2 regions of the Ferriphaselus amnicola genome follow, and region 2 is predicted to be linked to the other one. Evidence: predicted binding sites of a transcription regulator. Region 2 holds the regulator's gene; the other holds the start of a gene.
The links. Region 2 encodes sigma-54, which starts transcription at its own class of promoters, with help from an activator protein. Its sites were predicted from a motif close to TGGCACNNTTCCTGCT; they were not measured.
Positions count from the first base shown of each region.

Region 1: OYT1_RS04085 (pilin) is a predicted target of sigma-54. The motif match lies at 1,302-1,317, and genes of this name have one in related genera.

Region 1 covers NZ_AP018738.1:848,910-852,326, forward strand. Annotated here, with positions in the region: gene OYT1_RS04080 (GspE/PulE family protein) at 1-1,181, shown strand, start outside; gene OYT1_RS04085 (pilin) at 1,367-1,774, shown strand; gene OYT1_RS04090 (M48 family metalloprotease) at 1,837-3,255, opposite strand; gene OYT1_RS04095 (rhodanese-like domain-containing protein) at 3,355-3,417, shown strand, end outside.
Region 2 covers NZ_AP018738.1:583,541-586,957, reverse strand. Annotated here, with positions in the region: gene lptA (lipopolysaccharide transport periplasmic protein LptA) at 1-42, shown strand, start outside; gene lptB (LPS export ABC transporter ATP-binding protein) at 39-761, shown strand; gene OYT1_RS02785 (RNA polymerase factor sigma-54) at 790-2,196, shown strand; gene hpf (ribosome hibernation-promoting factor, HPF/YfiA family) at 2,210-2,533, shown strand; gene OYT1_RS02775 (PTS sugar transporter subunit IIA) at 2,581-3,036, shown strand; gene hprK (HPr(Ser) kinase/phosphatase) at 3,051-3,417, shown strand, end outside.

The sequences.
Region 1 (3,417 bases), 270 kb from region 2:
CAGCGCCGGGGAAAGCCAAAACGCTGATTCGCTTCCGTAAGGATGGTTCGCTGTTGCCGTACATCGAGGTGCCCGCCTCGTATCGCAATGCGCTCATCACCCGCATCAAGATCATGTGCGATTTGGACATTTCCGAGAAGCGCAAACCGCAAGATGGCAAGATCAAGTTCAAAAAGTTTGGCCCTCTCGACATCGAGCTGCGGGTTGCGACGCTACCCTCGCAAGGCGGTGTCGAAGACATCGTGATGCGTATTCTTGCCTCGGGCGAGCCGCTGCCAGTCGAGAAGCTTGGACTTTCTCCGTACAACCTAGAGATGCTGAAGAGCGTGGTCAGCAAACCCTACGGCTTGTTCTTTGTCTGCGGCCCGACCGGTTCTGGTAAAACGACCACGCTGCACTCTATCCTGAGCTCGCTCAATAAGCCGGATACCAAGATCTGGACGGCGGAAGACCCTGTGGAAATCACCCAGAAGGGGCTGCGTCAGGTTCAGATCAACAAGAAGGCGGGGCTGGATTTCGCCACCATCATGCGCGCCTTCCTACGTGCCGACCCAGACATCATCATGGTTGGCGAAATGCGCGACAAGGAAACCGTCTCCATCGGTATCGAGGCTTCGCTTACTGGTCACTTGGTGTTTGCCACCTTGCACACAAATAGCGCGCCGGAGTCCATCACCCGTTTGCTGGATATGGGCATGGATCCATTCAACTTCGCGGATGCGCTGCTCGGTGTGTTGGCGCAGCGCCTGACTAAGCGTTTGTGCAAGGATTGCCGCAAGAGCTACATCGCGTCGGAAGATGAGATCGACTTGTTGCTAACGGAGTACTCTGATGAACTGAAGCATATCGAGCGTTGGCAAAACGACCCCGAGGCGGCGCGAGAGGCCTTACGCGCAGAATGGGCGCGTACCTTTGCTGATGCGAATGGGCAGTTCACCTTATACCAGCCGGTTGGGTGTGATAGCTGCGCTGGAACTGGCTACCGTGGCCGACTTGGTTTGCACGAATTGTTGGTGGGTACCGATGCTATGAAGAAAAACATCCAAGAGCATGCGCGAGTGGCCGAGATGATCGTCACGGCACTGGGCGAAGGGATGCGTACCTTGAAGCAAGACGGTATCGAGAAAGTGTTGCAAGGTTTCACTGATATGCATCAAGTGCGCTCAGTCTGTATCAAGTGACGAAAATTGTCAGTGCTATGCTCGGGATGGGCAGCTTCACTGATTGAAGCTGCTGAATTTGGATTCTTGAGTGTGTATATATCTCAATATAATCAAATGAATGATTATTTTTTTTAAGGTTGGCATGAAGCCTGCTTTTGTTACTCCGTGGCGGTATGACCCACTCTAAACCCAAGGAGATAGAAATGAAAAAAGTACAACAAGGTTTCACCCTGATCGAACTGATGATCGTTGTCGCCATCATCGGTATCTTGGCCGCCGTCGCGATCCCGGCTTACAGCAACTACACCAAGAAAGCTAAGTTCAGCGAAGTGCTGTCCATCAGCGAATCCTATCAAAAGGCAGTGACCGTGTGCCAGAACGATCTGGGCACCTTCACTGGTTGCGCACATGCGACTAATGGTATCCCCGCTGCGCCCGCTGCTACCGCTAATCTGGCCAGCGTTGCAGTAGCTGATGGCGTTGTTACTGCTACAGGAACAGCTGCATCGGGTGGTTATACTTCGGTGTTGACGCCTGCATTGAATGCCGCAGGTAGCGCGATCACTTGGACACAAAGTGGCACTTGCTTGGCAGCTGGCTTCTGTAAGTAATTCGGCTCGCTAAAGTGAAACGCCCGCTTCGGCGGGCGTTTTTCATTGAGTGTCACACAAAGCTATTTCTTCTTGTGGACGGCCAACATTTCGTACAACTCTTTCAACTCACTCTCGATCGCTGCATTCTGATAGAAGTCGGTGCCGCTTTGCTTAGCCAGTTGCATATGTTGGATAGAGCCCATCAGGTTGCCTTGCAACAAGGCGGAATAGGCCAGGGCGCGGTGTGAGGATTGCGGCTGATCCATCCCCGCATAGGCTTGAGCTTGGAGTTCGTACAGTCTAGGGTCGGTAGGCGTGCCGGTGATACGTTCCTCCAGCAGTTTGATGACTTGCGTATAGCTCTGCTGTTTGAGAAGTAGGTCGGCATAGTCATAGACCAGCGCACGATGTTGCGGGTAGCTTTGCAAGGCCTGCTTGTAGAAGGCGCTGACATCCTTGATGGAGTGCTTGCGGCTTAATAGTTGCCCCGCCAGTGTTTCCAGCATCGGGTTTTTTGGCGCTTGGTGGTAGAGCATGGCGAACTCTAGCTCTGCGCGCTCCATCTTGCGCTGGCGCAGCAAGGACAGCACCAAGCCGTAGCGTTGAGCGACTGGATCGCCGAATTTCTGCGGCCCTAGGGCGGCAGTGAAGTAAGCGACAGCGCTAGAGGGGCTTTTTTCTATGGACTGCAACTTGGCACGTATCAGACGAAAAGTCAGGCTGTCAGCCACCAATTTGTAGGGCAATTGTTGTACCCGATTTTCCACGTCGGCAATCCGATCCGAGGTCAATGGGTGAGTGCGCAGATAAGAGGGGGCATTCCCTTCCAATAAACCATTGGCCTTTTGCATACGCTCGAAGAAGGCGGGCATGGCGCGAGTGTCGAAGCCTGAGCGCTCCAACAGTTCGATGCCGATGCGGTCAGCTTCCTTTTCATAGGTGCGGGTGAAGTCCAGTCTGCGCTGCATGATGCTTGCTTGCGCGCCGACCATGGCCGCCTGCGAGGCCTGAGGGTTGTTGCGTGCCGCGAGGATCGCGACGGCCACTGCCGCCATCGAGGCTAATGTGTCGTATTTCTGGCCGGCGATCATCCGAGCCAGATGGTGCTGAGTCACGTGCGAAATCTCGTGTGCCAGCACTGAAGCCAGTTCGGACTCGGTTTGGGCAGTGAGGATCAGCCCGACATTGACGCCAATGAAGCCGCCGGGTAAGGCGAAGGCGTTGACATTGTTTTCGTTGAGGGCGAAGAACTCGAAGTCTTGCGAGGGTTCGTTACTGTTTCCGACCAAGCGGTAACCGAGTTGATTGAGGTAGTCATTGACCTCTGGATCGCTCAGGTAGCTTTTGCTGGCGCGAATCTCGAACATGCTCTGCCGGCCAATTTGACGTTCCTGTTGCGGCGAGATGGTTTCCTGCGAAGTGTCGCCCAAATCCGGTAGGCCGTCAGCGTAAACCAGCAAGGGCAAAGTGGAGAGCAGAATCAGTGCGGTTTTTTTCATACCTCTATGATAACTCGGCTGGACACTTAGGGGCGAAATCAGGAAAATGCGCGCCTTATTTATCGACCGATGCGTCGAGTTGATTGTTGAGAGGTAACCATGCCAGATTTTAAGAATATCACTGCGACCGAACTGCAAACCATGCTGAGCGCAGGCTCGACC
Region 2 (3,417 bases):
CCAGTGTCCATCCGGCCTTCGACCAGTTTAGGTAAGCCATGAGTGAATTGCGCACCACCTCGCTGAGGAAGCAGTACCGCGCCCGCACTGTGGTGCAAGACGTATCTCTATCCGTGCACAGCGGCGAAGTGGTCGGCCTGCTCGGCCCTAACGGTGCAGGAAAAACCACCAGCTTCTATATGATCGTAGGCTTGGTTGCAGCAGATGGCGGAGACATCTACATCGACCAGCACAAGATCACTCATGCGCCCATTCATCGCCGTGCCCAATTAGGACTAGGCTATCTGCCACAAGAGGCCTCGATTTTCCGTCGCTTGACGGTGGCCGAAAACATTCGCGCCGTACTGGAGTTGCGCGGACTCCCTCTCGCCCAACAGGAATCGACGCTAGAAACCTTGCTAGACGAGTTACATATCAGCCACATACGCGACAATCCCGCCATGAGTCTCTCTGGAGGCGAACGACGGCGCTGCGAGATCGCACGCGCGCTGGCCACCGATCCGCGTTTTATTCTGCTGGATGAACCCTTTGCCGGCGTTGACCCCATCGCCGTGCTAGATATCCAGAAGATCATCCGTTTTCTCAAAGAACGCGGCATCGGTGTGCTGATTACCGACCATAACGTGCGGGAAACCTTGGGCATCTGCGACCGCGCCTACATCATCAACGCTGGCGCAGTGATGGCGGAAGGCAAGCCCGAGGAAATCATCTATAATGAAGCCGTGAGGAAAGTGTATCTCGGCGAGCACTTCAAACTATAAAAGTGACGCCCACCTAATAATCGTTGGCATGAAAGCATCACTACAACTCAGGCAATCCCAGCAACTGACGCTCACACCGCAGTTGCAGCAATCTATCCGCTTACTGCAACTCTCTACCTTGGAGATCAATCAGGAAACTGCGCGACTGCTGGATGAGAATCCGTTCTTGGAGCGCGAGGAAGACGAGATCACCTCGTTTGCCACGAGTACGGCAAGCACCACCTCCACCAGCCCCGAGCAGCCTGAAAGAGAATCATCCAAGGCCGAGGAAGACTGGAGCGAGCTGTCTTATAGCCCTAGCTCAGCCAGCTCTGATGACGAAGATGACCACTATCCCGAGACAGCCGCCAGCTCCCCAAGTCTGCGCGAGCATCTCCTGACCCAACTCAGCCTCAGCCAACTCGACCACCATGACCGCCAACTGATTGCACTGCTAATTGACGCGCTAGATGATGGCGGCTTTCTGGCACAGTCATTGGAAGACATCTTCGAGATGCTACCGGAAGAGTTAGATGTCACGCTAGATGATCTAGAAACTGCACTCGTCCAGTTGCAACATCTAGATGAGCCTGGCATCGCGGCACGCGATTTATCTGAGTGTTTGTCCTTGCAGCTGCGCGCCCTGCCAGCCACCACCCCGAGTCGGCAACTAGCGATACAACTCACGGACAAGCATCTCGATCTCCTGGCTGCTCACGACTACACCCGCCTCAAACGGCTGCTACACTGTGACGAAGATGGTCTGCGTGCGGCTCAAGCCCTCATTCTGCAACTCAATCCGCGCCCAGCCGCGCGTTACGAGCAACGGGTCAGCGATTACGTCGTGCCCGACGTCATCGTCGAGCGCCAGCGTGGTCGCTGGGCGGCCCGCCTCAACCCAGAAGCTATGCCACGTTTACGCGTGAACCAACTTTACGCCAACATCATGCAGCGCCGTGATGAGCAAAGTTCGCAACAGATGACTGGGCAGTTACAGGAAGCACGTTGGTACATCAAGAATCTGCAACAGCGCTTCGACACCATCTTGCGCGTATCGCAAGCCATCGTGGAGCGGCAGCGTATGTTCCTTGAGCATGGCGAAGTCGCCATGCGCCCGCTCGTGCTGCGCGAGATCGCTGAACAGCTTGAATTACACGAATCGACCATTTCACGAGTCACCACACAGAAGTTCATGCTAACTCCACGTGGTATCTTTGAACTCAAATATTTTTTCGGCAGCGGCGTCTCCACCGACAGCGGCGGGGCATGTTCCTCCACCGCCATCCGCGCCTTAATCAAGCAACTGGTCTCTCAGGAAGATGCTCATCATCCGCTGAGCGACAGCCGTTTGGCAGAAATCCTCGTGTCGCAGGGCATACAAGTCGCTCGGCGCACTGTGGCAAAATACCGGGAATCGCTAAATATCCTCCCGGTCAATCTTCGTAAATCACTCTAACAAAGGAGCAACCATGAACCTCAACCTCAGCGGACATCATCTAGACATCACTCCCGCCATTCGTGAGCATGTGGTCAGCAAACTGGGCAAGATCAAGAAACACTTCGACAACGTGCTGGATGTCACCGTAATCCTATCGGTGGACAAGCTCGAACAAAAGGCAGAAGCCACCGTCCATATCAGCGGCAAAACAATCTTCGTGGAATGCCAAGATGCCAACCTGTACGTCGCCATCGACGAGCTGATCGAGAAGTTGGATCGCCAAGTGTTGAAGCACAAGGAAAAGAACACCGCGCGTCGTCATGACGACTCCGGCAAGATCGTTGAAGCAGAATAACCTTTAGTGGGCGGTCTAATGGCCGCCCTTTTTCATGGGAACAAACCATGGGTTTAATTAGTAACCTCCTGCCGCCCGAAAATGTCATGGTGGATGCCGAATCCACCAGCAAGAAGCGTGTGTTCGAACGAGTCGGCATCTTATTTGAGAACACTCGCAACATCGGGCGCAGTCAGGTATTCGACAGTCTGTTCGCGCGCGAGAAACTCGGCTCGACCGGGCTGGGGCAAGGCGTTGCCATTCCACATGGCCGCGTCAAGGGACTGCGCGATCCAATCGCCTGTTTCATCCGAACCACCACCCCGATCCCCTTCGATTCACCGGATGGGCTGCCGGTGAGCCTGATCTTTGTCCTGCTGGTACCGGAACGGGCGACCGATCTGCACCTACAGCTGTTAGGCGAACTAGCACAGATGTTCTGCGAAAAATCCTTCCGAGATCAACTGCTCGCCAGCGATGACCCAGCCGTTCTTTACCAACTGTTCGCCAACTGGCAAGCCTAGGCGGAGGCTTTGATATGGCTCAGGTAGATATTCGGCGGCTGTTCGAAGACAAGCAAGAGCGACTAGGTTTGGTATGGGTCGCTGGAGAAGGTGGCGCCGACAAGATCCTCGACAGCGAGCTCGTCAATGCGTCGAACAAAGGCTTGATCGGCCACATGAATCTGATCCACCCGAACTGGGTGCAAGTATTCAGTAGCATCGAACTGGACTATCTACACAGCTTAGATGCCGAGGCGATGCAAGCCTCGCTGCAACTACTCGATCATGGCAGCACACTGTGCCTGATCATCGCCGGCACGGACGAGATTCCGCAAGCGCTGGTCGCCTACGCCGACCAGACGCACACGCCGCTGTTCCATTCGCCCAAGAACAGCGTCCACC